Linked DNA regions of Sinobacterium norvegicum. Each later gene encodes a partner of the first gene's protein in a complex. Links are inferred from orthologs where the notes say so. Each region holds a gene or a part of one and is shown in the gene's direction. Other genes may lie near its edges. The genes, in order: holA and L9P87_RS01045.

The links.
Region 2: the proteins of holA (region 1) and L9P87_RS01045 are in contact, whole or in part, in a cryo-EM structure (PDB 8GIZ), measured with the Escherichia coli proteins. The link is inferred for Sinobacterium norvegicum from one-to-one orthologs.

What each region holds. Positions count from the first base shown.
Region 1 is NZ_CAKLPX010000001.1:1,927,244-1,941,837, forward strand. What follows is about bases 36-2,992. They hold holA (DNA polymerase III subunit delta), read left to right. Parts: upstream 36-985; coding sequence 986-1,999; downstream 2,000-2,992. Other genes in these bases: leuS (leucine--tRNA ligase), read left to right, coding at 36-260; L9P87_RS08670 (LPS-assembly lipoprotein LptE), read left to right, coding at 368-979; L9P87_RS08680 (hypothetical protein), read left to right, coding at 2,079-2,603; L9P87_RS08685 (globin), read left to right, coding at 2,696-2,992. Also shown: more of leuS, read left to right, coding at 1-35; more of L9P87_RS08685, read left to right, coding at 2,993-3,121; L9P87_RS08690 (serine hydrolase domain-containing protein), read right to left, coding at 3,116-4,354; L9P87_RS08695 (hypoxanthine-guanine phosphoribosyltransferase), read right to left, coding at 4,506-5,063; urease accessory protein UreG, read right to left, coding at 5,190-5,822; L9P87_RS08705 (urease accessory protein UreF), read right to left, coding at 5,849-6,562; urease accessory protein UreE, read right to left, coding at 6,516-7,010; ureC (urease subunit alpha), read right to left, coding at 7,061-8,764; L9P87_RS08720 (urease subunit beta), read right to left, coding at 8,757-9,086; ureA (urease subunit gamma), read right to left, coding at 9,095-9,397; L9P87_RS08730 (urease accessory protein UreD), read right to left, coding at 9,411-10,274; L9P87_RS08735 (SRPBCC domain-containing protein), read right to left, coding at 10,371-10,808; quinolinate synthase NadA, read right to left, coding at 10,976-12,016; tol-pal system protein YbgF, read right to left, coding at 12,623-13,375; L9P87_RS08760 (OmpA family protein), read right to left, coding at 13,404-13,916; L9P87_RS08765 (TetR/AcrR family transcriptional regulator), read right to left, coding at 14,161-14,594. UniProt on the Escherichia coli protein: Part of the beta sliding clamp loading complex, which hydrolyzes ATP to load the beta clamp onto primed DNA to form the DNA replication pre-initiation complex.
Region 2 is NZ_CAKLPX010000001.1:214,059-228,640, forward strand. What follows is about bases 10,631-13,575. They hold L9P87_RS01045 (DNA polymerase III subunit delta'), read left to right. Parts: upstream 10,631-11,594; coding sequence 11,595-12,557; downstream 12,558-13,575. Other genes in these bases: mltG (endolytic transglycosylase MltG), read left to right, coding at 10,631-10,946; tmk (dTMP kinase), read left to right, coding at 10,951-11,598; L9P87_RS01050 (PilZ domain-containing protein), read left to right, coding at 12,640-13,008; L9P87_RS01055 (TatD family hydrolase), read left to right, coding at 13,060-13,575. Outside these bases: 23S rRNA pseudouridine(955/2504/2580) synthase RluC, read left to right, coding at 451-1,410; L9P87_RS00980 (HAD-IIIA family hydrolase), read left to right, coding at 1,400-2,047; L9P87_RS00985 (S49 family peptidase), read left to right, coding at 2,074-3,033; L9P87_RS00990 (Maf family protein), read right to left, coding at 3,050-3,628; L9P87_RS00995 (YceD family protein), read left to right, coding at 3,747-4,283; rpmF (50S ribosomal protein L32), read left to right, coding at 4,299-4,481; phosphate acyltransferase PlsX, read left to right, coding at 4,484-5,491; fabD (ACP S-malonyltransferase), read left to right, coding at 5,517-6,464; 3-oxoacyl-ACP reductase FabG, read left to right, coding at 6,496-7,239; acpP (acyl carrier protein), read left to right, coding at 7,396-7,632; fabF (beta-ketoacyl-ACP synthase II), read left to right, coding at 7,737-8,978; pabC (aminodeoxychorismate lyase), read left to right, coding at 9,031-9,891; more of mltG, read left to right, coding at 9,909-10,630; more of L9P87_RS01055, read left to right, coding at 13,576-13,851; L9P87_RS01060 (transposase), read left to right, coding at 14,041-14,582. UniProt on the Escherichia coli protein: Part of the beta sliding clamp loading complex, which hydrolyzes ATP to load the beta clamp onto primed DNA to form the DNA replication pre-initiation complex.

The sequences.
Region 1 (14,594 bases):
CCTTAGGGCATGAGGGCGCCGTGGTCGACGCCCACTGGCCCACCGTCGATGAGGCCGCACTCGTTCAGGCCAATATCCCATTGATTGTTCAGGTCAATGGCAAGGTACGTTCAAAGCTAAGCGTCAGCGCCGACTCCAGCAAGGAGCAGCTTGAGGCTATCGCCTTGGCCGATGAGAACGTCCAGCGCTTCATGGATGGCAAGGCCGTTCGCAAGGTCATTGTGGTACCGGGTAAGCTGGTCAACATCGTTGTCGGCTAGCGTCGCTATCTGTAGTAACTGCTTGCCAGCATTTACCGGCAGTTGCTACAGTCTTCTATTGAACACAAAGACTTAACCTAACACGACAGCAACGCATAGGATTCTGCATGCACACATTGACCAAGAGTCTACGCAACATAGGCCTCGCCACCGTTGTTCTTACCTTGACTCTACTTGCCGGCTGCGGCTTCCAATTACGCGGCAATGTCGATATTGCAGAGCCTATTACCAACTTGAAGCTCACCGGTAAAACTCGCGGCCCGATTATCGAGCAAATCAAACGCAGCTTCACTCTTTACGATATCAATGTCGCCGACATCACCGACAGCACCGCCTACGAACTCGCCTTTATCGAAGTCAAGGAAGATGAGCGCAGCGTTGGCTACGATGCTCAGGCAAGGACCAGCGAGTATGAGTTGACGATGGTGGTCGAATTCACTCTGCTTAACAACGAGGGCTTAACACTGATCCCGCCTCGAAAAGTCTATGCTGAGAAAATCTATTACAACAACCCCGATAACGTCATCGCCTCCGATAATGAAAAAGAGCTGTTGCTGCGTGATTTGCGCACCCAGTTAGCGGTCAGCATCGTCAACCAGCTCGCCACCATCGACGACCAACGCTTGCTAGAGCTACAAGCGCAGGCCGAGGAACAGCAACAACAGAATCCGACACCACCGGCTGCCACATCAGACTCATCGTTTTTCGATCAGCCTTAAACCACGATGAAACTGAGCCCAAACCAGTTCGACCAGCATGCTAAATCTGGCCTATTACCCATTTATTGGTGCTGCGGTGACGAGTCACTCTTAGTGCAAGAGGCGGGCGAGGCACTGCGCCGGGTCGCCGCCAGCCAGGGTTTTGATGAGCGGGAGTTACACCATGTCGACAGCAGCTTTAGCTGGGCAGAAACACTGACCAGCGCCAACAGTTTATCGCTGTTCGCCAGTCGTAAAATCATCGAGATTCGGCTGAAGGCAGGCAAGCTTGATGAGCAGGCCGGCAAGGCCTTGGCCAGCTATTTAGACAACCCCAATCCCGACACCATCATCCTATTAATCAGCGCCAAACTCGACAGCAATGCCAGCCGCAGTAAAGGTTACAAGTTAGTTGATAAAGTTGGGGGGATTGTCACGCTCTGGCCGATTGAAGGCTACCAACTGGTTAAATGGATAGAGCAGCGCCTCAATGCGGCCAAACTCAAGGCTGATCAAGAGGCCTGTCAGCTATTGGCCGACAGAGTTGAGGGCAACCTTCTCGCCGCCGTACAAGAAATAGAAAAACTCAAACTATTAGTCGACGGTGATACGGTGACTGCTAAGACAGTGATGCAGGTCGTTGCCGACAGTTCCCGATATACTGTGTTCAACCTCAGCGACAGGATGCTCACGGGTAACCCCGGCGAAGCTCTTAAGGTCCTCAATGGTTTGCGCGGCGAAGGAGCGGAAGTCATTTTGATACTGTGGGCGCTAACCCGCGAGGTTCGCATTCTCGTCCAATTGGCCAGCAGCACTAACATCAATGCCAGCTTTAAGCAGCTGAGAATCTTTGACCGACGCCAGCCAATATATCGCAAAGCCTTATCCCGGATGAGCAAGCGGCAAGGCCTCGGGGCGCTCGACCACTGTCGACGCATTGACAATATGGCTAAGGGAGCAGAAAAGGGTAATGTTTGGGATGAGCTATCACTGCTTGTTTTAACCGTCTGTGGTCACTCGCTCGCCATCCAGCAGCCCTGAGCCCCTCCTCAATGTTTACCTCTGACGCTTATCTGTTGCATAATAATACACGCACAAGCCAATCAGCATAGGGATAATCATGGGCTGCAAAAGAAGACTCTCCGGCATTTCCGCCACCGCCGCTATACTCCTTACCAGCGGCTGTGAGCTTTACCAGAACACAATTTACACCCCCAAACCTTGCGAAGGTATCGAGGAAGTCATTAGTCAATACCAGCATGGTTTCGAAGATATTCGCGGCACCGGCCAAGACTACAAAAAACTCACCATCTACGATACTAACTATCAGATTGTGTCCAACGCCTGCAGTATTTGGGTATGGAATGATGGACAGTCGAGCTATAGCTGCTCGAAAATGTACCCTTCGGAGCAGAGTGCCAGCAACGCCTATCAAACACTCAACAGCCGTATTGAGCAATGCTTAGGCAACGATTGGCAGCAGACGACGCAGGCCAGAACACTGGCAAAAAGCGGCGAGGTAACACGCTACAAGAATGATTCTGTCAAGGCTAAGATCGGCGCTCACCTGATCAAAACCGATGCGGTAATCAAAGATGAATGGGGCGTTTACCTGTTCATCGGCAGTGATAACAACGCGCTTTAATTCATTCTAAACAAGCGCCCTCGTCCCTACAGACGAGGGCGCCATCTCACTGTAATGCTATAACAATGCTATTCAATTCTATGGACAGCATTATGTATCAGCACCAGGCAGAAATTGTCGACGCCTCCATCAAACGCGCCAAAGAGCGCTGCAACGCCAACCAGTTGGCTCTGCAGATGATGACGACATTCTTCCAGCACTTCCCAGAAACGGCAGAAATCTTCGCCCCCTTCGACCTCAACAAGGTCAGCTTGATTAAGTTTTGCAAGGTTGGCGACGCATTACTGGATGCCGTTAAACACCCCGATTACTCCGTCACCGCCACCGAGGAAGAGCTTTACCGCCACCTGACCTATAACGTCAGAGACACGGGGTATTACTTCGGTCTCATTGATGCCTATGTCGCCACCATCCAGACGGCTCTTGGCAATGAGTGGACAAGTGCAGAAAACGAGGCCTGGCAGGATACTGTCGCCGGCATGCGGTTCAATATTAACCAGGCGTCCCAACAACTATAATACTGGCCTGTTATCGGCGAAATCAGCCAGCCCATGCCACAGCGTTTTCAGTGTTTTCATCATCAGCGCACTGTCTTGGTGTGGGTAGGAGCCCTGGCCGACCACCAGTAACTGTCGCGATTGGTCGACCCAGGCAAACTGGCCGTGAATCCCAATCATCGAATATCGTTGCTGCTCCGGCTCTAATACCCAGAATTGATTGTGATACTGACCAGAGGGGAAAAGAGTATCCTGGTCGTGGGCCTGATAGGCTTTTTTCAACGACGCATCGCTTACCACTAGGTCATCGAAGAAGCAGGCCGGGACGATTTGCTCGCCACGATAATTGACCCCCTTATTAAGGGTGAGCAAGGCAACCCGACAAAAATCCTGCAGCGACAGATTAATCTGCCCTTCGATAATGGTAAATCCCTTGCTATCGGTATTCAGCCAGGCTGCCTTTTCGGCACCTATATGACGGTAAAGCTTGAGTTCGAACAACTCGGCAAAGCTCCGCTGATAAATGGCCTCCAGTATCATCGCCAACACATTGGTCAGGCAGGAGTTATACACAAAGGCCTCGCCAGCAGGGTATTGTGCCTCGACTAGATTTTCCAACATCCACTGCTGCACGCCTATTGCACGGTCTTTTTCTGTTGGCGGATAATAACCAGCCGACCGGGTATACGACCAATAATGGGCATCCGCAGAGCTATAGTCCTCGCTATATAAAATCCCGGCCTGCATATCCAGCAGATGCTGAACCGTGACATCCTGCCATACTGCATGCTGAGAAAATGCAGGCAAATATTCGATCACCCGCCGCCCTAATTGCAATAGCCCCTCCTCTTCAGCAATAGCGACCATCATCGCACACAGAGACTTACTACAGGAGTGAATAACATGACGATCATCCGCCACCATGCCATTTCGGTAGGATTGATGTACCAGCTGCCCTCGGTGTACAACCATCAAACCATCATTGAACAGACGCCGGTTAAGCAACTGTTCGCCGCTGATCTGACGCCCACTCAGCAATGGGTCCGCAAAAATCATTCCCTCGACAGGCCAAGGTTTGGTGGCGACAGAAAAGTCGGCAACCTCGCCACCCGGCTCAACGGCAAGCGTCTTGAAAATTTCAACCATCTGGCTTTGGCTGGCGATTAGATATTCAGATTTATCCCAATTGCTGTGACCAATATCAAGAGTTTCATGAAGCTGAAAACGAGGACTGTTATTAACTGTTTTAACCATAATCAGTATCTTTTTTTTCATTATAGGCGTGATTAACATCAGCTTAACACGGCACCAAAAGATAACGATAGAGGTTAGCTGCGCATTATTGACAGGCATAAAAAAACGCCCTGTGGGGCGTTTTTTTTATGCGACCAACAGCGGCTACAAATCAATGATCTTTGAGGGCATAAATCGCAGGCAGGTTACGCAAATAACCTTTGTAGTCCATACCGCAACCGAAGATGAAACGGTCTTCTACTTCCAGACCAACAAAATCGCCAACCAATGCTTTATCGACTTTGCGGTCATGCAACTTATTGACCAGCACTGCGCTATAGATTTCCGCAGCGCCCTGAACCTTGCACGACTCGATAATCGACGCCAGGGTGACACCCTCATCAAGAATATCGTCAACCACAACCACCACGCGCCCCTCTAATGAACGCTGAGGTGTTGCGCGCCACTCCAGAGTCTCACCGCCGACTGTCTCGTCACGATAACGCGTGGCGTGGCAGTAATCGATCTGCGAAGGAAATTGTAAGCGCTTTGTCACTTCAGAGGTTGTCACTAAACCACCGTTCATCACACAGACAAAGATCGGGTCTTTATCGGCCAACTTATCGGTAATCTCCGCTGCCATTTTATCATAGGCTGCGTTGATTGTTTCCTCAGAAACTACAAGATCAGCTTCCGCCATTACTTGGCGTATTTCACTTACTTGGCTCATGCACTCGGTCTCGATATTGATAACTTTAGAGGCGCGGGATTATAACCCGAGCGATTTAAAAATTCATGCTAAAGCTGGCCTAATAGTCAAACTAACCGCTTATTGACTATAAGCCGTTGATCTAAATTATGTTGACACCACGATATGCTTATCCGTCAGCATTCCTTTGTCGACAATATAATCAATTATAGTCTGAATCCCCGTCTCGTCTTTAAGATTTGAAAATACAAAAGGTGCATCGCCGCGCATTTTCTTGGCATCACGGTCCATCACTTCCAGCGATGCCCCTACGAGCGGCGCCAAATCAATCTTGTTGATGATTAACAGGTCTGACTTGGTAATACCGGGTCCCCCCTTGCGCGGTATTTTATCCCCTGCCGAAACATCGATAACATAGAGGGTGAGATCGGATAGTTCGGGGCTGAATGTCGCCGCTAAGTTATCACCACCACTCTCAACAAAGACCAATTCCAAACCGTCGAATCGCTCGGTCAGCTCATCGACAGCGGCGAGATTCATCGAGGCATCTTCACGGATTGCCGTGTGCGGACAGCCCCCCGTCTCGACACCGATAATCCTATCGTTATCGAGCACCTTATGTTGCTGCAGAAACTTGGCATCTTCGCGGGTGTAGATATCATTGGTAATCACCGCCAAATTATAGTGCTCAGCCATATAACCGCAGAGCGCCTTTACCAGTGCTGTTTTACCCGAACCAACGGGACCGCCAATACCTATGCGTAAAACCTGTGTCATCATTACCTCAAAGAAAAATTGTGTTTAATTTACGAACGAAACAACCGGCTATATTGGTTCTCATGCCAACTACTGGCCATGGCCACTCCGGTTAGACTATTGCCAATTTGCTCATCATCCATAGCCAATGCATCCGTTACTGCGGCGGTGATGGCAGGCATCAGCTGTACCATTAATCGCTGACCTTCAGTTTGCCCCAACGGCACAATTTTAGTCGCCGCCTGCACCTGATTTTCCAACCAGCTAAAGGAAAAACCCTCGAGCAATGCCTCCACAGAGATGCCAGCATCGACGCCTGCGACGGCAAATAGACTGCAAAAACTTAGCTCTTTTTCACCGCCGGTAATAGACAGCGCGCCAATGTTCAGGCTTTTCAGCAAGCGCTTAAGCGCCGCACCCAACTGGCTATCCTCTAACAGTAACTCCTTGGTTTCACGGCTGGCTAACAGGTAATCATTCCAATCACTAAAAGCCGACTGATCACCGCTCTGAACCGCACGATGCAAACGGATCAACACCGGCAGATCTAAAAATGCCAAACCGTGAGTCATCACCCCCTGCAACCAATCACCGACCTCCTCTGCACAGGTAAGCCAACCGCAATCGATGGCATACTCCAAACCCTGCGAATAGGCATATGCCCCCACTGGCAAGGCTGGGCTGACCAACTGCATCAGCTTTAACCGCGCCAGTGAATCAGTGCTCATGATGATGACTTTGCTGCCCATGATCATGACTATCATCATGGCCATGACTATGACCACCATGATTACCGTAGGCACCATTCTCCGGGTGGAAGGGGCGTTGCTGCCGCTCTACCTCAAGGGCAAAACCTCGCACCATGTTATCCAACACGTAGTCGTGTTGATAACGTAACCAGCCCTCACCCAACTGCAGCGGCATATGGCGGTTACCCAAATGATAAGCCGCCTTTGCCAACAGCCAGGGGTTATCGGTAAGGACGACAGAGACATCTTCCAGTGCTGCCTTGACCAGAATCAGCTGACCATTCTCAGCCAGCAGGCAATCGCCATCGCTGAGTACCTTGCCCCGCTCTATCATCCAGCCCATGGGCTGACCACATCGTGTCTCACTCTTAAATCGAGAGCGTTTGCGCTGATCCCAACTGAGATCAACGATAAGCATCGTCGCCTCTGGTGCTGCAACCACTACTTCTTGGCACATCAACATATCACTACCACCTACTGTGAGTTGTTTGCTTTTTGTCGCGCAATAGCCGATCAAAACAGCGAATATAATTGGCTCATTGGCAACGCTGTCGCCGGTTCGCAATCGAGTAATTGACCGTCGGCCCGCACCTCATAGGTTTCTGGGTCGACCTCCATATGGGGCTGGTAGTCATTCAGTTTCATATCTTTCTTTTTGACACTGCGACAATTTTTCACCGCCACCAAGCGCCGATCTAAACCCAGCTTTTCACCAATGCCAGCAGCCACCGCAGCCTCGCTGACAAAGTTGACGGAAGTCTGACTAACCGCCTTACCCATGGCGCCAAACATCGGCCTAAAATGCACTGGCTGTGGCGTCGGAATAGAGGCGTTAGGATCACCCATCGGCGCGGCGGCAATCATGCCGCCCTTGATAATCATCGCCGGTTTAACACCAAAAAACGCCGGTTTCCACATCACTAGATCGGCCAGCTTACCCACCTCGATAGAACCCACCTCGTGGCTGATACCATGCGCAATAGCCGGGTTGATGGTGTATTTGGCAATATAGCGACGGGCGCGAAAATTGTCACTCCAGTCGCTGTCCTCTGGTAATGCCCCTCGCTGCTGCTTCATTTTGTGAGCCGTCTGCCAGGTCCGCGTCACCACCTCGCCTACCCGCCCCATCGCCTGAGAGTCGGAGCTAATCATCGAGAACGCGCCTAAATCATGCAAAATATCTTCTGCAGCAATCGTCTCTTTGCGTATACGAGAGTCGGCAAAGGCGACATCCTCGGCAATTTTAGGGTCTAAATGATGGCAGACCATCAACATATCGAGGTGCTCATCCACCGTATTGATGGTATAGGGGCGGGTTGGGTTGGTCGACGACGGCAGTACATTATCCAAGCCGCAGGCCTTGATGATATCCGGCGCATGACCGCCACCCGCTCCCTCTGTGTGGTAGGTGTGAATCGTGCGGCCATCAAAGGCCTTAATCGTATCTTCAACAAAACCAGATTCATTCAGCGTATCGGTATGAATAGCCACTTGGATATCGTGCTGTTCCGCCACCGACAAACAGGTATCGATAGAGCTCGGCGTGGTACCCCAGTCTTCATGCAACTTTAAACCACAGACACCGGCCAGCACCTGCTGCTCTAACGCCTCAGGTAAGCTCGTATTACCCTTGCCCAGCAGACCGATATTCATTGGCACCGACTCCACCGCCTGTAACATCTTGCCGATATGCCAGGGACCTGGCGTGCAGGTCGTCGCATTCGTCCCCGTCGCCGGCCCTGTGCCGCCACCAATCATGGTGGTCACGCCGCTCATCAATGCCTCATCGATCTGTTGCGGGCAAATAAAGTGAATATGGGCATCGATGCCTCCGGCGGTGACAATTTGCCCCTCTCCGGCAATGATTTCGGTGCAGGGGCCTATTTCAATATCGACACCGTCTTGAATATCAGGATTTCCCGCCTTACCAATAGCCACAATACGCCCAGCCTTGAGCGCCAAATCCGCCTTGACCACGCCCCAGTAATCGAGAATAACCACATTGGTAATGACGGTATCCGGTGTTAACTCGTAGCCCGCCTGACTCTGTCCCATACCGTCACGAATAACCTTGCCACCACCAAATTTAACCTCTTCGCCGTAATGGGTATAATCTTTTTCGACCTCGATCCACAGCGCTGTATCGGCTAAGCGAACCCTGTCGCCGGTGGTGGGGCCAAACATCTCCGCATAGGTGGTACGATCCATTTTACTCATCGCCCGCCCCCTCTTTTTGCAGCAGTCCCTGTATCTCACCACGGAAGCCATAGACAGCTCTTCGTCCGGCCAACGCAACCAATTCGACAGTACGAGTCTGACCGGGCTCAAAACGCACGGCTGTTCCGGAAATGATATTTAATCGATATCCCAGGCTCAGCTTACGATCAAACTTCAGCGCCGCATTAGTCTCATAGAAATGGTAGTGTGAGCCCACCTGTATTGGACGGTCGGCATTATTAGCAACAACCAACTCTACCGTCTTACGGCCGACATTGAATTCAATATCGCCGCCCTTGGTTTCAATTTTTCCTGGTTTCATTGCCATACCTATACAATTGGATTGTGGACGGTCACCAGTTTGGTGCCATCTGGAAAGGTTGCCTCGACCTGCACCTCATCAACCAAATCGACAACACCTTCCATCACCTGTTCAGCGGTCAGCACCTCACGACCGGCGCTCATCATCTCGGCTACCGTCCTCCCCTCTCGGGCACCTTCCATTACAGCACAGGTAATCAATGCAACCGCCTCTGGATAATTGAGCTTTAAGCCCTTGGCCAATCGCCGCTCGGCCAACAGACCGGCGGTAAATATCAGCAATTTATCTTTTTCTCTTGGGTTTAATTCCACGGTATTGCCCTTGTTAAGTATTCCATATTCGCGGCCGACAGAGAGCCAGCCCACGATGTTGACGAATCAGTGACCATAATAGTTCAAACATCTGCCGTGCAGGCTCGGCGTAAGCACCGAGATAGCGGCCAATCAATATGCCTTTACGGTATGTCAGCGCCAAACGGCCTTCAATACCACTGGCCTCACAACGCTGACGCCAACCATCAACCTCATCATCGCTGCAATCCAGTGTGGCGTAAAAGGTGGCTAACACACTATTACCCGAAAGCCCCCAACGCGCAGCCAAGGCCTCTTCGCCGCCATTAAGCCGTGTTTTCTCAATCAACACGGCGCGCCCCATTTTTTTGATGGTTAAATCGAGCACAACAGTGCCTTTATCAAAGGATTCATCACAGCTTGGTCTGGCCAAACAAATGATATCCCAGCCCAGCACATCGCCCTGTTTGGCCAGATTGATCTCTGTTTTAAGTTCGACATTAGCAGACTGAAAGATAATGGTTTCCTGAGGCAACCATTCGAGACAGCTATGACTGCCCACCGATAAAGAAATCACCTGACGCTGCCATTGTTGATTGGCACGGGCTCGATAAACCTTACCCGCCGCTGGGGTTGTTAGCAGCACTTGGCTATGATCGCGGGCATCTGCCGCAATCAGTAAATCGTCACCGCTGACCATGCCACCGGGCGGATGGAGAATGTAGATATGTGCCCGCCCGCCCTCTGGGTAAAAAGCACGCTGCACTCGCAGCGGCCCCAAATGCCGGCTACGCGTCAGTACTGTTTTTTCGGGACGAGATTCGAACACCAGCTCAAGCCTTGCCGGCCATGTCGTGGTTAACGACTGCGGCTGCTCGGGGGCGATAACGTTAGACAATACCTGCTCCAAACTATCTGATTATTAATCACAATAGTTTATCACCATCATACAAATACCGTCATTAGCCATATGACGTATATCACTCTGCCACAACTATTTAAGCTGCAGCGCTCGCTGACCAATGGCCGCCGACATCTCATTAAAGCCACGCTGCAGTTGGCCGCCGACGAACAGCTTAACCAAAGGAGACAGCCAGCCCTCGAGCTTGAAAGTAGAAACATAACAAGCCTTGCCCGGCTCGGTCTCTGTTACCCAGTGACGCCGATGACTCGACAACATACCAAGAGGCATTTTAATACCGTAACTCAACGCCTCACCCGGCAAGTGTTCAAGAATCGTCTCTTTTTGCGGCTGAGCAAAAAATGGCATCACCCGCACCTTCATGTTGATAGGTGAACCCACGGCCAGGGTCGAATGACAAGCCACCACAAAGGGGTTCCATTCACCGTATTTTTTGGTATCAGTAATCACCTGCCAAACGGTTTCGGTAGTGGTATCTATATCGATCTGATGATTAATCACGACAGCCATGGCCTTCCCTTCTTTTTATTATATTCAGACACTATTATGGTCATGCTAAACGCATAAGTCACTCTCAGGAAAAGGGCAATCCTTCGTGTTACTCCCCTGTTTTGGCGACAAAAAAGCCCGATAACAGATCAATGTTATCGGGCTTTTTTTATCACCTGACAGTGATATCAGCCGGCATTAAAATCCAGCATCCGCTGCAAAGGCTTCATCGCAGCAACCCGCAAGGTCTCATCCACCTGAATCTCATTTAAGCCAAATTCCAGTGACTGCAGCAGGTTTTGTAATTCGTTCATTCCCATCCACGGGCAACTGGCACAACTGCGACAAGTCGCACCGCTACCGGCAGTCGGCGCTACAATCAACTCTTTATCCGGCACTTCTTGCTGCATCTTGTAGAAGATACCCTGGTCAGTAGCGACAATAAATTGCTGGTTCGGCATCTCTTTTGCCGCGCGGATAATCTGCGACGTCGAGCCCGCCATATCGGCCAGCTCCACAACAGAGGCTGGCGACTCAGGGTGAACAAGAACCGCCGCATCCGGATAAACCTGTTTCAAATCCACAATGCCCTGCGCCTTAAATTCCTCGTGCACAATACAAGAGCCATCCCAGCACAGAACATCGGCACCGGTCTGCTTTTGCACATAACCACCCAAATGCTTGTCTGGCGCCCAGAGGATTTTTTCACCCAGGCTGTCGAGGTGATCTACCACCTCAAGCGCAATGCTCGAGGTGACCACCCAGTCTGCACGCGCCTTAACTGCCGCCGAAGTGTTGGCATAAACAACCACGGTTCTATCGGGGTGCTGATCACAAAAATCATTGAACTGATCGATCGGGCAGCCGATATCAAGTGAGCATGTTGCCTCCAGCGTCGGCATTAGAATGCGCTTTTCTGGTGACAGTATTTTTGCCGTCTCGCCCATAAATTTAACACCGGCAACAATCAGTGTTTCAGCTGCATGGTTCTTACCAAAGCGTGCCATCTCTAAAGAATCAGAGACGCATCCACCGGTCTCTTCAGCCAGCGCCTGAATAATAGGCGAGGTATAGTAGTGAGCAACAATAGCGGCATTCTTTTCTTTCAGGAGCTTTTTAATCTGCCCCACCAACAGCTGATCCTGCTCAGCGGTTGGCTTATCACCCTGCTCAGACGTTAAGTAGTCTCGGACCAAGGCTCGATCATTTTGTTGTTCAATAACAGACATAGCAAATACATAGTTCGATGAATGACGGCGCAATCATACCACGTCCGTATCGCGGGAGAAAATAATCAGACGCAACAAAAAAGGGGAGCCTAATAGGCTCCCCTTTTTAAATATGGTGGGTCGTACTGGATTCGAACCAGTGACCAATTGGTTAAAAGCCAACTGCTCTACCAACTGAGCTAACGACCCGTATAACGAAATTTAACTTTGCAGATAAATATTCTTGCGCTCAGTTGAGTGGCGGCGATTTTACCCACTGGCTTATACCTTGGCAAGTACTTTCTTGCTGTTTGCCCAACTATTTATATTCGAGCTTTTTTCAGTCTGTTTCGGCACGGAAAATTGCTAAATTTCAGACAAAAAAAGAGGACTTACCCGACGGCAAATCCTCTCTTTAAAATATGGTGGGTCGTACTGGATTCGAACCAGTGACCAATTGGTTAAAAGCCAACTGCTCTACCAACTGAGCTAACGACCCTCGTTGGAACGGCGCAAATAATACCTTTTGCCGAAAAAAACACAAGTACTATTTACAACTTTCTAATAACAATTTACAAATCGACCTCTAAAACTGTCCTAACTCAACAATCTTAAGGCCTATTACAATCAATAGTGCTGCCGCAAAAAGTCCTCAGCCATTTTACTGGTAGGAAGAGACTGGCCCTGGTACTTGCCTACAATATCCTCCATCAAAGTCTTGGCCTTGGCCTTATCACCCAATTGATAATATGTCTTGCCGAGTTTAAACATGGCATCGGGCGCTTTTCGATCATTCGGGTACTGACTAATCAGCTGCTCAAATAACTGCCTGGCCTTTTCGCTATCCGGCTTTAACAATGACAACTCGGCTGCCCAATAATAAGCATTTGGGGTGTATTTACCATTTGGGTAAGCCACTAAGAAAGCATCAAAGGCTGTCGTTGCCTGCTCGATTTTTTGTTGCCGAATCAGACCATAGGCCTCATCATAAGCCGCCTTTTCTCCTGCACCCGCAGACTGGCCTGACGCTGGAACCACAGCGGTAGCAGGTGAGACTGCTGTTGCTCCGCCCTGTATCGCAGTGAGACGTCGGTCAATACTCAGGTAATCATCTTTTCGCTGCTGCTGAAGCTGACGAATGGTATGCGATTGCTCTTCCACAATACCGCGCAATTGCATGACCTCTTGCTGCAACATCTGCAACTGGTTAAACAACTCCGCTCCACCTTGATTTTGACTGATAGGGGCTGCTAAAACAGGTTGCTCTATCGGTTTGGTGGCGGTGGCATCAACAATTTCTATCTGCCCAATAGCAAAAGGGGAGTGCAAAAGCACTCCCCCCGCAAAGGCCGAGATAATGGCAGTCATGCTGTTTTTCATCTAGCCCTCTTCGATATAACGTCAGTACTTATTTAGAGTACTTCAGCTCTACACGACGGTTCTGTGACCAAACTGAATCACCGTAACCCTGTACAGCAGGCTTCTCTTCACCGTAGCTGATGACTTCGATCTGAGCGCGAGGCACGCCCTGAATAGCTAAATAGTTGGCAACGGCCTGGGCACGACGCTCACCTAGCGCAAGGTTATACTCAGGAGTACCACGCTCATCGGCGTGACCTTCTAAGCGAATAACACCTGGCAGCTCCTTAAGAACCATGGCCTGCGCATCAAGATCGGCACGAACATCAGCGCTCAGCGTTGAAGTATCGAAAGCGAAAAGGTATACGTTGTTTAGTGCGGCTTCAGCAGCAGCTTGGGCATCGGCGGCAGCTTGAGCAGCAGCGGCTTCGGCAGCGGCTTGTTCAGCAGCGGCAGCTTCGGCGGCAGCGGCATCATCAGCTTCTTGGGTAGAAGAACAACCAGATACCAATGCCATTGCTACGGCTAGGCCGGCAGCAGTTTTTAACTTTTGTAGAGCCATGATAATAATCTCATCTTTAACGGTTAATGGCCGGAATCAGATTTCCTTTAACGGATCACTCATTCTACGTCCTGTTGTATACCAAACCAAGAATAGTAAAGTAAATCAGGTCTTTCCTGCAATAGCGGGTTTAGCGTTTTTTGATCTGTGGCACGCCAAAATGGTAGAGCCATGACCAGTTTCACACTAATTTGACAACTTGATTATAGTGCAATGTCTAAAAAATACACGGCAAACCAATTGGCTAGGCAAGAATACGCTTAATGCTATCGATCAACATATCGATAAATTGCTGCTGATCAAACTCACCATCATTCACAATATAGCTGCAAAGCCCTTGAAACATAAGGCTATCAATAAGCAACCACTTAATTTTTATCACGCTGGGCTCGCGCGCTGGCAGCAGCTCTCCCAGCATTTGCTTCAGCCTGATAGTGTTTGGCAGCTGAGCAACTCGCTTGCGGCGCAGCATGGCGTAATCCTGCTGCGACATGAGCTGACTGTTTATACGCAGAAAATAACGGCCCGACTCACCACCGTTGAGCATTTGCTGCAGCGGCAAAATCAGCACCTCTATGGCGTCGTGAAGGGTGTAATCAGAACCCAGCTTGTCAATTAAAGCGCCTCGGCAATCATCAACGGCCAGTGCATGTTTATCCAGCACCGCATCAATCAATG
Region 2 (14,582 bases), 1.7 Mb from region 1 along the record:
TTGAGCTCAATAGGTGAACGCTAATTCAGCGTATCATCGCTTTGTTTCACCGTCTCAATATTTAAATACTTATCTATAGGTCTTATGCGTTGGCAGCCTAATTGTTGCAGTCTCGAAAGGCTGCGCAGTATTTACTCTAATTTTGCCTTTTAGCAAGCGGGCTTAAACCATACTTTGCTGTTAGTGCATATATTCCCTCGAGCTAATCGCCTTACCCAAAATGCGGGTTGAATCATCGATGGCTCAAACAGGGAATCTGTAATAAATCGTTTTTGCTTCAGCTGCGCCTCGTGCTTCTGGCCAATAATCGGTTCCAGGCCGGGCTCGCAGTAGTAGCGGAATATTGTTCGGCTACCACAGATTGTCTATTGTTTCTGCTTGAAGACCGGCTGATTATAACAGCAATCATATTTCCCTTCAATTGCTTATGGTCGTGTTATCATTGTGTTCATGAATGATGAGAAGCCGGCACCGGGCACAGGTGTACAATTTTTTGAGGTTGACTCGGAATATGAGGGTCAGCGTGTTGATAATTTTTTGCTTTCGAGGCTCAAGGGTTTGCCCAAGTCTCGCTTGTATAAACTGTTGCGAAAGGGTGAGCTGCGGGTTAACAAAAGGCGGACCAAACCGGATTACAAATTGGTGGCGGGTGATTTGATTCGCGTGCCGCCGATGCGTCTGGCTGAGCGGGGTGAGGTTGCCCTTGCTGGTGAAGGCTTGAAGGCTCGATTGGCTGAATCAATCCTGTACGAGGATAATGGTATTTTGATTGTTAACAAACCGTCGGGTTTGGCTGTTCATGGTGGCAGTGGTGTTAGTTTGGGTTTGATCGAGGCGTTGAGGCAGATGCGCCCAGAGGCCAAGTTTTTGGAGTTGGCGCACCGCCTGGATCGCGATACCTCGGGTTGTATTATTGTGGCAAAAAGGCGCAGTGCGCTGCGTGCGTTACATGAATTATTCCGCGGTGTCGGCATGGATAAGCGCTATTTGGCATTGGCTGCAGGCGAGTGGCCGCAACGCCGCTCGACGGTTTCCGTGGCGCTGAAGAAAAACGAACTCAAGAGTGGTGAGCGTGTCGTCAGGCCGGCCGCTGACGGTAAAGAGTCGCTGACCCGTTTCTCTATAGTCAGGCGGTTAAAAGGTGCCACGCTGATTGAGGCCAAGCCGGTGACCGGCCGTACTCACCAAATCAGAGTGCATGCGCAATATGCGGGCCACCCATTGGTGGGAGACGATAAATATGGCGATGAGGCCGTCGACAAGAAAATGCGTGAGCTGGGTTCCAAGCGTCTATTTTTGCACGCCTGGCGCCTTAATTTTGAGCTCTCTGGCAAGCGCGTTCAGGTAGAGGCTAAACTGCCTGAAGAGTTGAGCAAGTTGGTGGATCGGCTGAACAAAGATGAGCGGTAATCCTGAGCTTTATATCTTCGATTGGGATGGCACCTTGGTTGACTCTGCCGCTAAAATCATTACTGCGATGCAAGCAGCTGTTGATCGACTGTCGATGCCTTATCAGAGTGATGAACAGATTCGTCAAATTATCGGTCTGGGCTTGCCCGAGGTGATGGACGAGCTGTTCCCCGAGGCTGATTCGGCGTCTAAGCTGGCGATGCAGCAGGGGTACCAGCATGAGTATCGGCTGTTGGATAATGCGGCTCGCTGTCATTTGTTTGATGGCGTCGAGGAGACGCTGGCGGCGCTGAAAGAGAGTGGCGCAAGTTTGGCCATTGCGACGGGAAAAACGCGGGCGGGTCTGGATAGGATGTTATCGGCGCATGGTTTGGTGCATTATTTCTCTGCTACCCGCTGTGCCGATGAGACCGCGTCCAAGCCGAACCCGCAAATGCTCCATGAGCTACTGGTGGAGATGTCGGTGGTATCATCGAGGGCGGTCATGATTGGTGATACCGATTTCGATTTAAGGATGGCGAATAATGCCGGTGTTGCTGCTATTGCCGTCGATTATGGTGCGCATTCCTTGGCCAGGCTTGAGCTTTGTCAGCCTGCCCGAGTTATTTCATCGATTAGGCAGTTGTTGGACGTATAAAAAAGACAGTTAGAAGGGTAGGTTTGATGTCGGAAGAAAATTTAACGCAAAAGCAGTGGTCTTTACTTGAGAAGCTTTTGCTGGAGCAAACAGCAGAGCAAAAAAAGACCCGTCGTTGGGGGGTCTTTTTTAAGGTCTTGGTGTTTGTCTATATTTTTGCTGGCCTGGCGGTGCTGTATCCGCGCATTCAGCCATCGCTGTCGGTGGGTGAAGAGCATGTGGCGTTGGTGCGTGTAGACGGTGTGATCGCCGCGGATAAACCAGCTTCGGCAAATAAAATTGTCACGGGGCTGCGTCGTGCTTTTGAGGCGGAGAGTAGCAAGGCGGTTATCGTCGCGATTAATAGTCCTGGCGGCAGTCCGGTGCAGTCTGGCTATGTCTATGATGAGATTGTTAGGCTAAGGGAATTGTACCCTGATAAGCCGGTGTATGCCGTCATTGCCGATTTGGGTGCATCCGGAGGCTACTATATTGCGTCGGCAGCGGATGAAATTTATGCCAATAGAGCCAGCCTGGTTGGTTCTATTGGTGTTGTGTCGGCGGGCTTTGGCTTTGTTGGCCTGATGGATAAGATTGGTGTCGATCGCAGAACGTATACAGCTGGACGTAATAAAAGCCTGCTAGATCCTTTTCAGCCGCCCAAGGCCGAGGATAAGGTTTTCTGGCAGCAGGTACTCGATACCACCCACGGTCAGTTTGTCGCTGCGGTAAAACAGGGTAGGGGAGATCGTTTGGTTGTTAGTGATGATTTGTTTACCGGATTGATTTGGTCGGGTGAGCAGGCCCTATCCCTCGGCTTGATTGATGGCCTTGGCAGCTCAGGGTATGTGGCACGGGATGTTGTCGGCTTTGAGGAAATTGTGGATTACAGTGACAAGGGCAGCCCCTTTGCGCAGTTGCTTTCGGGTCTGGGAATGTCCGTTGGTTTGGGAATGGCAGAGGCGATGGTTGAGAGTTCCCAGTATGGCGGTCTTCAGTTGCGTTAGCGCCGCTGGGTGCTGCCTATAATAGCGGGGAGATACCTTCGTTTTTTAAGAAGGCCAATAGTCTTATCAAGGGGAGCCCGATCAGACTGTTGTAATCCTCACCTTCCAGGCGTTCAAATAAGCTGATGCCCAGGCCTTCGACCATAAAGGCGCCGGCACAGTTGTATGGCTGCTCGGTTGTTAGGTAGTTGGTGATCTCTTGGTTGGATAGCGGTCTGAAGTCGACACGGTATTGTTCGCAGCTGAGTTGATGAGTGTTTATTTTGCTGTTGTATAGTGCGATACCGGTATAAAATGTAATTGGCTTGCCGGCGCATTGAGAGAGCTGTTCGAATGCTTTGTCGAAGCCGCCAGGTTTGGTTAGCTGTTTGTTGCCACAATAGGCCACCTGATCGCTGCCAATAATCAAAGCATCGCTGTGTTTGTGACCGATTTCTTTGGCCTTGGCCAGGGCAAGACGTTGGCAAAGTTGCTGTGGTGTTTCAGAACTCTTAGGGGTTTCGTCTATATTTGGGCTGATACAGCTAAAATCGAGTCGTAAAGATTCGAGCTGTTTCTTGCGGTAGATAGAGGATGAAGCCAGAATTAACTGCATTGTTCGCCTATGTATATGTTAATGCTATCGGTTATTTTCCCGTTAAGTATTATAAAACTATACAAAGAGAGCAATATCTTTTGACAGAAGGCTCTTAGAGCCCTATGATTGCGCGCTTATGTTAGAAGGGGTACTTCCCAAGCAGGCAGATTTACATAAATTTGCGGCTCAGGGTAAAGAAATAGAAGGGCAGTTGCCGATATCGAAGATGTCTAGGCTGCTGCTTTCGCTAGCTGATGATAGCGGTACGGTAACGTATTCATTGAAGTTTGAGTTTGAGCAGGGTCGTATTCCGACTGTGCGAGGCAGGCTTCATGCGAACGTACAAGTGACCTGTCAGCGCTGTTTAAAAGCAAAGCCTCAGGAGTTAGATCTTGAGATTGCGCTCGGGGTTGTTCGTAACAACGAACAGGCTCAGCAGCTACCGCGCTCGCTCGATCCATTAATGGTGGCAAGCGATGAAACGGTGGTCTTGCTAGAGGTGATGGAAGATGAGCTGATTATCAGTGTACCAGCGACCAACTATCACACCGAGACAGAGTGCGAATCATCTGTTGGCTTTACTTCACAAGATGACGACTACATCGAAGAAGTGCCAGAGGAAATTGATAATCCATTTAAGGTTTTAGCGAGTCTTAAATCTAAACGTGACTGAGGAGTTAAACTCACCATGGCAGTACAAAAAAGTAAGGTTACACGTTCACGCCGCGGCATGCGTCGTTCACACGATTCTTTAACTGGCCCAACATTATCTGTTGACGCTACTAGTGGTGAGACTCATCGTCGTCACCACGTGACTGCTGACGGTTTCTACCGCGGCAAGAAAGTTGTCGAAACTGGTTCTGACGACTAAGTTTGATTTGCATCGCCGTCGATGCAATGGGCGGGGACTTCGGTCCTCGCACAACTGTTCCTGCATCTATAGAAAGTCTCAAACAGGATGATAATCTCAAGATTGTTTTGTTTGGCGACCAAGCTCAGATAAGTCCTTATCTAGCAAGTATTCCCCCTGTTATTAAAAAACGTCTCTCTATTGTTCACTGCGAGCAAGTTGTCGCTATGTCTGACAAACCTTCGTTTGCGCTGCGGCATAAGAAAAGCTCTTCTATGCGTCAGGCCATTGAATATCTTCATCAGGGTAAGGCTGATGGCTGTGTCAGTGCGGGTAATACCGGAGCCTTGATGGGCATAGGTTGCTATGTGTTAAAAACCTATCCGGGGATAGACCGGCCGGCAATATGCACAGCAATACCAACGCTTGGCGGTCACTCGTATCTATTGGATCTTGGGGCTAATGTCGATACTAACAGTGATAACCTGTATCAGTTCGCTCTCATGGGCAGTGTTCTGGCCTCGGCTGTCGATGGTTTGCACAAGCCCAGGGTGGCGCTGTTGAATATCGGTGAGGAAGAGGTTAAGGGTAATGGCCAGGTGAAGCACGCCTCGGCCCTGTTGTCGGCTCAGGGTGAGATTAATTATACCGGCTATGTTGAAGGTGATCACTTATTCTCAGGGGTTGCCGATGTCATAGTTTGTGATGGTTTTGTCGGTAATATTGCTTTAAAAACCAGTGAGGGAGTGGTTAAATTCATCGCCAGCCTCAGTGAGCAAATGTTTGGTGGTGGTGCGGTCAGTAAGCTACTAATGGCCGCTGTTAAACCACTTTTTGATCGTCTGCAGGCTAGGATCGATCCGCAGCAATATAATGGCGCTTATTTTCTCGGCCTGCAGGGCTTGGTGGTGAAAAGTCATGGCAATGCTAATGTTGAGGGGTTTGTGCAGGCGATTAGCAGCGCCGGCCATTGCATCAAAAAAGACATGGTAGTACTGATGGAGGAAAGGCTCGACGAGCTGCTCCCTTAGTAAATTATAAGTATAGGATTTTATTGTGAGCAATTTGAAACTAGCATTTTTATTCCCAGGCCAAGGATCTCAAAAAGTCGGTATGTTATCCGAATTGGCGGCTGCTTATCCGATTATTGAACAGACTTTTTCCGAGGCCTCTGAGGTGCTTGGCTATGACCTGTGGGCTTTGTCACAGCAAGGGCCTCAAGAAGAGCTAAACCTGACTGAAAAGACACAGCCATTATTGTTGACCTCAAGCGTTGCCTTGTGGCGTGTATGGCAGCAGTTAGAGGGCGCAAAGCCTGAGGTTTTGGGTGGTCATAGTCTGGGTGAATTCTCGGCACTGGTTTGTGCTGGCGTGCTGGAGTTCAAAGATGCGGTGAATCTGGTGCGTCTGCGCGGTCAGTTCATGCAGACCGCCGTGCCAGTGGGTGAGGGAGCGATGGCAGCTATTATTGGCCTGTCAGATGAGGCCATTGAGCAGGCTTGTCAGCAGGCTTCGGCCACCGGTGTGGTGCAGGCTGTAAATTATAACTCGCCGGGGCAAGTAGTTATCGCCGGTCATGTGGCTGCTGTTGAGGCTGCCATTGTGTTGTGTAAGGAGGCTGGTGCCAAGCGTGCCCTGCCACTGCCGGTTAGTGCTCCTTTCCATACAGAATTAATGAAGCCTGCCGGTGAAAAGTTGGCTGTCGAGATTGACAAGATCACCTTTAGCCAGCCGCAGATTGATGTTGTTCATAACGTCAATGCCAAAACAGAGTCAAATCCTGAAAAGATTAAGGCGCTGATGGTTGAGCAGATTTACAGTGCTGTGCAGTGGACATCCTGCGTAGAGACTATGCTTGAGATGGGCGTTGAGGTGACGGTTGAGTGTGGTCCGGGTAAGGTGCTGGCCGGTTTGAGTGGTCGTATTAATAGGGCGTTAAAAGGCAAGGCGTTCGCTACGGAAGATCAGGCGAACCTCGATAAAGCCTTGGCGACATTTCAGTAAGAAGTAATCAATATTAAGAGTGAGTATTGTTATGAGTTTGCAAGGTAAGATTGCCTTAGTTACAGGTGCCAGCAGGGGTATTGGTGCTGCTATAGCTGACGATTTGGGTCGTTTGGGTGCTACCGTCTTAGGGACAGCGACGACCGAGTCTGGTGCAGAAAAAATCACTGCTCGCTTCGCTGAAGCTGGTATTTCGGGTCAGGGCTATGCTCTCAATGTAACAGAGGCTGAGTCAGTCACTGCGGTCATCAAGCAGATTACTGCCGACTTTGGTGCGCCGGTCATTTTGGTAAATAATGCAGGGATTACCCGCGATAATTTAATGATGCGGATGAAGGATGCTGAGTGGGATGATGTTGTTAATACCAATCTCAGCGCAGTATTTCGTGTTACCAAGGCTTGTTTGCGTGGCATGACCAAGGCCCGTTGGGGCCGTATTATTAATATCAGCTCTGTTGTTGGCTCTATGGGTAACCCTGGCCAGGCAAACTACTCGGCCACAAAGGCCGGTGTTCAGGGGTTTGCGCGTTCGCTGGCCTGCGAGATAGGCGCTCGAAATATTACAGTTAATTCTGTTGCCCCAGGTTTCATCGATACCGATATGACAAAAGAGTTGCCTGAAGAGCAGCGAGAGGCGCTACAATCAAATATACCGGCGGGACGCTTGGGGCAGCCCAGTGAGATTGCGGCGGTTGTTAGCTTTCTTGCGAGTGATGGCGCGGCTTATGTTACTGGTGAAACCATTCAAGTAAATGGTGGAATGTACATGTCATAGGGTTGGCAACAGCCAAAAAATGTGTAAAATCTCGTTCTATATTGAATTATAGCAATTACAACGCTGTGAAATACGAGTACAATTCGGTTTCGCATTTATAGCAATAAGTATTTAATTATTGCAGTGAAAGTTTCTAACTAGGAGTTTAAAACTACCATGAGTAGCATTGTCGAACGTGTTAAGAAGATTGTTGCTGAGCAACTAGGTGTTAAAGAAGAAGAAGTTAAAAATGAATCATCTTTCGTTGACGACCTTGGCGCCGATTCTTTGGACACAGTTGAGCTAGTAATGGCTCTAGAAGAAGAATTCGAAACTGAGATTCCTGACGAAGAAGCAGAACATATTACTACCGTTCAGGCTGCTGTCGATTACATCGAAAAGAACCTAGCGTAAATCTATATCTTAACGACATAGATTGAAAAGCCGTTTCTATGTTTGCATAGAGCGGCTTTTTTTGTATTGTGAAAGCAATAATAATTTTTTAGGAGGATTGTCTGGTGTCCAAGCGTAGAGTAGTAGTCACCGGTTTGGGCTTGATTACTCCCTTAGGTAATACTGTCGCCGATACATGGAACGGTATACTTAATGGTAAAAGTGGCATTGCGCCTATCGAGCACTTTGATGTCTCATCGTTTACGACACGTTTTGGCGGGTCGGTGAAAGATTTTGATGTCACGCAATATTTAGCCAAGAAAGATGCCAAACGAATGGATATTTTCATTCAATACGGTATGGCTGCTGCTATCCAGGCAATTGAAGACTCTGGTTTGCAAGCGACAGAGGAAAACGCACCTCGTATTGGCTGTGCTATTGGTTCTGGTATTGGCGGTATTGGCTCGATTGAGCAAGGTCGCGATATTATCAACAATAGCGGTCCTCGCAAGATTTCCCCATTTTTTGTCCCCGGCTCTATTATCAACATGATTGCCGGTAATATATCGATTAAATATGGCTTTCAAGGCCCTAATATTGCTGTCACCACCGCCTGTACTACGGGCACGCATAATATTGGTATCGCGGCTCGTATGATCGAGCACGGCGATGCTGATGCAATGGTTGTTGGTGGCGCTGAAATGGCGACAACCTCGGTTGGCTTAGGCGGTTTTGCTGCAGCCCGTGCACTGTCTACCCGGAACGACGACCCGCAAGCGGCCAGCCGTCCATGGGATAAAGATCGCGATGGTTTCGTGCTCAGTGATGGTGCTGGTATGCTGGTGCTTGAAGAGTATGAGCAGGCCAAGGCCCGTGGCGCAACAATCTATGCTGAGCTTGCCGGCTTTGGCATGAGCGCTGACGCTTATCATATGACGTCTCCGACGACGGATGGCAGTGGTGCTGCGCGTTCTATGAAGAATGCCATCGTTGATGCTGGTATCGATACCTCGCTTATCCATTACGTCAATGCTCACGGTACATCGACACCGGCGGGTGATGTCGCTGAAAGCTTGGCGGTGAAATTGGCAATGGGTGAGGCTGCTGCGGCAAAGGCTGCCGTCAGCTCAACCAAGTCGATGATCGGTCATTTGCTCGGTGCTGCGGGTTCTGTCGAGGCTGTTTTCTCAGTATTGGCTATTCGTGATCAGGTGGCTCCGCCGACCATCAACTTGGATAACCCAGACGAAGGCTGTGATCTTAATTACGTGCCACATACCGCGCAAGAAATGAATATTGAGGCTGCTGTTTCAAATTCATTTGGCTTTGGTGGTACCAACGGTAGCTTGTTGTTCAAACGAGTATAGCCGTCTGCCGGCGACTATCGTCGCCGGTCTTATTTACCTTCCGGTTAGAATTATGGCGTTGATTACTGGCTGTGTTGTTATCAATGGAAAGGTTGTTGATCAGCTGGCCGTGACAGATCGTGCATTGGCCTATGGCGACGGCTTGTTTGAAACAATGCCGGTGACCGGCGGCAGGATTGTGTTGTTGGATTACCATCTGGCCCGCCTAACAAAGGGTTGTCATGCACTCGGCTTTTGTTCGCAACAAATAGTACTTATTGCTGACGAGATCCAGCGCATTGTCGCTGACATGCCCTCGGAACCTTTCATTCTGAAATTGATACTCTCTCGTGGCAGTGGCGGGCGGGGTTATCGGCCGCCAATAGAGGCGCAATACAGGCGTGTTTTTCAGTGTCTACCGATGGTGGATTATGGTGTTGAACAGGGCGGAATATCGGTCTTTCAGTGCCAAACAAGGCTGCCAGAGGCCTTCGCGTTAGCCGGGCTTAAGCATCTCAACCGACTGCCACAGGTATTGGCAAAGCAAGAGTGGCATGATGACGCCATTGCCGAAGGCATTATGCTCGATGGACAGGGATATGTTGTTGAGGGAACGCAGAGTAATGTTTTTTGGTTGCGAAATAACACGCTGTATACCAGTAGTCTCAAACGCTGTGGCGTGGCAGGCGTAATGCGCCAGTTAATTATTGAAAAACTGGCAAAAAAGTTTAATTATGATGTGGTGTTCGAAGAAATATATTACCGCCAGCTTTATCATGTCGAAGCGGTATTTGTCTGCAATAGCTTGATGAGAATTTGCCCTGTTGATTGCCTGCTTGATACCGATAAACGCTTGCCAATAGAGCTCAATAGTAGCGGTCACCCAGTAGTTGCTCAGCTGCAGCATGCGTTGATCGATATTTACCCCCAATAATAATGTAAGAGTAGTGAATGATAATTTTTAAACGTGTATTGCTACTGGCTGTTTTTGTCGCAGTGCTGGTTGGTTTTGGTGCCCAGCAGTGGTTGCAGCGTACGATGCATACCCCACTGGCAGAGCAGTTTATCGGTTCTAGTGTCGTTGTCGGCAAGGGCTCGAGTTTTAGTGCTGTGGCAAATCAGCTGCAGGCTGATGGCATAATAGAAAACGCCCGTGTTTTTGTTCTCTACGCGAGATTTTATGAGCTGACAGATATCAAGGCGGGAGAGTATGCGATCTCGGTCAATGATACCGCCATTACGCTGTTGGATAAGATGCGTAAAGGGGCGGTAAAGTATTATCAAATCACGTTGACGGAAGGACTGACGCTTAAGCAACTGCTGGCCAAAATTCATGCGAATACACTGATAGAGCAGACGTTGCAGCTGTCTGAATTACCGGTCTATATGAGTGAGCTTGGCTATGGTGAGCACGACAACATTGAAGGCTTGATCTTCCCGGATAGTTACGCCTTTACCCGCGGTCAAACCGATCGTGAGATCATTGCCGTCGCCGCGGCGAGGCTGCAGACAGTCTTGCAGCAGCAGTGGCAGCAGCGACAAAAAAATCTGCCCTATAAAACCCCCTACGAAGCCCTTGTTATGGCCAGTATTGTTGAGAGGGAAACCGGTGTTGCCAGAGAGCGGGGTGAGATTGCCGGGGTCTTTGTTCGTCGCTTGAAAAAGAGAATGAGGTTGCAGACTGACCCGACGGTTATCTACGGCATGGGTGATCGTTATAACGGCCGGATTACTCGGGCTGATTTACGTCGAGATACTCCATACAACACATATACCCGCAACGGTTTACCGCCGACGCCTATCGCTGCTGCTGGTAAAGAAGCGATACACGCAGCGCTAAACCCCAAACAGGGCAGTAGCCTGTACTTTGTCGCCAAGGGTGATGGTACGCATCAGTTTTCAGATACCTTAGAGCAGCATAATAAGGCCGTCAGAACCTATCAATTAAAGCGCCGTGATGATTATCGCAGCTCACCGGCCAATGAGTAGCAGCATGAGTTTAGAGACAAAGACCAAGCCCTTGTTTATCACTATCGAGGGTGGTGAGGGTGTCGGTAAAACCACTAACGTCGAATACATTAAGCAGTTGCTCAATGCCAGCGGGACAGAGTTTATTCATACCCGCGAGCCGGGGGGGACGCCATTGGCGGAAGAATTGAGAGAATTGCTGCTGAGCAAGAGAGGGGAGCAGGTTGATGAGATGGCTGAGCTGTTGTTGGTGTTTGCCGCCCGTTCGCAACATCTCAATACCAAGATTTTACCAGCACTAAGTCGTGGCGAATGGGTGCTGTGTGACCGCTTTACCGATGCCACCTATGCCTACCAGGGTTGTGGTCGTAATATGTCAACGGCATTGATTGAACAGCTAGAGCAAACCGTTCAGCAGGGTGTGCAGCCTGATTTGACGTTGCTATTGGATGTGCCTGTTGAAATTGGCATGGAACGCGCTCGTCAGCGCGGGGAACTCGACCGCTTTGAATCAGAGCAGCTGGCATTCTTTCATCGTGTCAGAGAGGGCTATTTACGCCGTGCAGCCGACAACCCTCAGCGCTTTGCTGTTATTGATGCCTCACAGCCACTGGCCGATGTGCAGGCGCAAATCGCCGGTGTCATCTTGCCAATGCTCGCGAATACGCCATGATATACCCCTGGTTGGAAGATCGCTGGCAGCAGCTGATTGAACAGGTGGATGCCGGCATCTTACCCCATGCACTGCTAATCACCGGGTCTGCCGGGCTTGGCAAGCTATCTCTGGCCAAGGCCCTGGGCATCTATCTTCAATGTCATCAGCCTGTCGATAAGCAAGCCTGCGGTAGCTGTAAAAGTTGTCTATTGCATCAGGTCGGCACCCATCCGGATTATAAGGTACTGACATTAGAGGAGGGCAGCCGGCAAATTAAAATTGATGCGGTGAGGCAGGTCTCAGATTTCGTACTCAAAAAGAGTCAGCAGGGCGGCTATAAAATTGTCATTATCGACCCAGCCGTGGCGATGAATGAAAATGCCTCAAATGCGCTGCTCAAAAGTCTGGAGGAGCCTGGCGAAAGTACGGTCATTATTTTGTTGGGCGTCAGTAGCCAGCAGGTGTTGCCAACTATCCGTTCCCGATGCCAGTTGTTGCAGATTAGGGATATAAGTTTTGAGCAGGGTGAGCAGTGGCTGGCACCTCAGGTGGGTGGACTGGAGCGGGCAAAATATTTATTGGCTGTGGCCAAGGGGCAGCCTACCCTGGCGTTGGAGCTGGACCAGAGTCCCAAGCTTCAACTGCGCGAGCAAATTCTGGCCGAATTGACCCAATTGCTAGAGGGGCAGACAGACCTGGTCGTTGTCGCTCAAAAGTGGGCTAAAGCCGAGCTTGGCGAAGTGGTGGGCTGGCTGTTGGATTGGTATATTGATTTGGCTAAGTGGACGGCCACCGGAGGATATACAGCAATGGCGGACTGCCAGGTGCTGTACCGGTTATTAGCTTTAAGGCTTAATCCGCAGAAACTACATCAGCAGGTAGATAAATTGACTAAACTAAAGGCTGTTATCACCAAAGGTGCAAGCCCCAATAAACAGCTGTTGCTAGAGGGTGTGCTTGCAGATTTAAGTCATTAATAACTAGTGGAAATAGTGCTTCTTTACGGTTATTCTTCGGTTATAAAATAAAGTTGTGTTGTGCTTGGAAATGTTGGAGTAAGTGATGTCTATCGGTGGTGCTGGTGCTAAGGCGGGGGCAAGAAATGGTATCTTGTCGTTAACAATCAAAGATGCTTCTGTGCTCTATGCAGCCTATATGCCTTTTTTAAATAATGGCGGACTTTTTGTACCAACTACAAAGGCTTACAACTTGGGTGATGAGGTTTTTATGCTGATCACATTGATGGATGAGGCCGAGAAAATTCCGGTTGCGGGCAAGGTTGTCTGGTTGACACCTGAGGGTGCGCAGGGTGGCCGTGCAGCCGGTATTGGTGTTCAGTTTGCCGATAAAGATGAGATAGCGGTGAGTAAAATTGAAACCTATCTTGCCGGTTCGTTGGCATCAGATCGTCCCACGCATACTATGTAAATCGGCGACAACGCCGTATACTGCACGGCAAATTTTTATGAAAGTATTGTTATGCCTGTTCAAACCCTCCCGCTTGTTGATTCTCACTGCCACCTAGACCGTTTAAACCTTGAGGGGTATGACGATGGTATTGCTGGCGTGATAGCCCGTGCCCGTCAGCAGGGTGTCGGTAAGATGCTCTGTGTGGGTATCGACCTCGAAAACTCTTTAACCTGCTCTGAGATTGCCTCCACCTATTCTGAAGTTGTCGCCTCTGTCGGTGTGCATCCCTTGAGCGTCGATGAGACGCCGCTCGATATAGAGCGACTACGTCGGTTAGCCGATAGCAAGCATGTTGTCGCGATAGGTGAAACTGGGCTGGATTATTTCTACGAGTCTCAATGTTTGAAGCAGCAGAGACAAAGCTTTGTTGACCATTTGGTGCTGGCCAAAGAGCTTCGTAAGCCGGTGATTGTTCATACCCGGGATGCCAAAGACGATACCATCGAGTTGATAACAGGTCATGGTTGTTTGGAGTCTGCCGGCGTGCTTCACTGCTTTACTGAGGATTTGCCGATGGCTAAGAAAGCCCTGGACCTCAATTATTACATCTCTATTTCGGGGATAGTCACCTTCAGAAATGCCGATGCTCTTCGTGATGTTGTTAAGGCGTTACCACTCGATCGTCTATTGATTGAAACAGATTCGCCCTATTTGACGCCGATGCCCCATCGCGGAAAGCCTAACGAGCCGCAGTATGTCAGTTTGGTTGCGCAATATATCGCCGATTTGTTGGCTATTGATGTGCAAGTTTTGGCGGAAATTACGACGAATAATTTTTATCGGTTGTTCGGTAGTGAATAAAAAAATATACCAAAAGACATATTTAAAAAATAATATTATGTGCCGAATAACATATTTATAGTTCGTGAAGTTTGTGCTTTTTTCTAGTATTTTAGCTGAAAATAAGCGCGCTCGGTTCAATGCATACATTCTTTTTTAAGGATGAAAAAGCGCAGGCCGAGGAATGGATTTAGGACGAAATATAAATCAATGGCACGTTTGCCTCGACTCAACCTGATCAATATCCCTCAGCATATCGTACAGGTAGGCCATAATAGTCTGCCCTGTTTTTTTTGTGATGATGATTATGCTTTCTATTTGCAGAGCCTGCGTGCGGCGTCGGACCAGTATAAGGTAGATGTCCATGCGTATGTTTTGCTGCCAAGTATGATCCAAATAATCGCAACCCCTAATATTCCCAATGGCATCTCTTCGATGATGCAGTCTTTAGGGCGCCGCTATGTACAATATATTAATCACCGCTATAAACGCTCAGGCACCCTGTGGGGTGGTCGATACAAGTCCAGTGTCATCGACTCGACAGCCTATCTTTTAACCTGCTATCGCTACGTTGAATTAAGGCCGCTTCATATGGGGCTGGTTGATGACGTTGAAGATTATCGATGGTCTAGTTTTCCTCACCATATAGGGCTCTGCAATGACTCGCTGATCATTGATCATCCGTTGTTTTTAGAGTTGGGCGACAGCCGTAAACAACGTTGTTATGCATATCAGCAGTTGTTCAAATATGA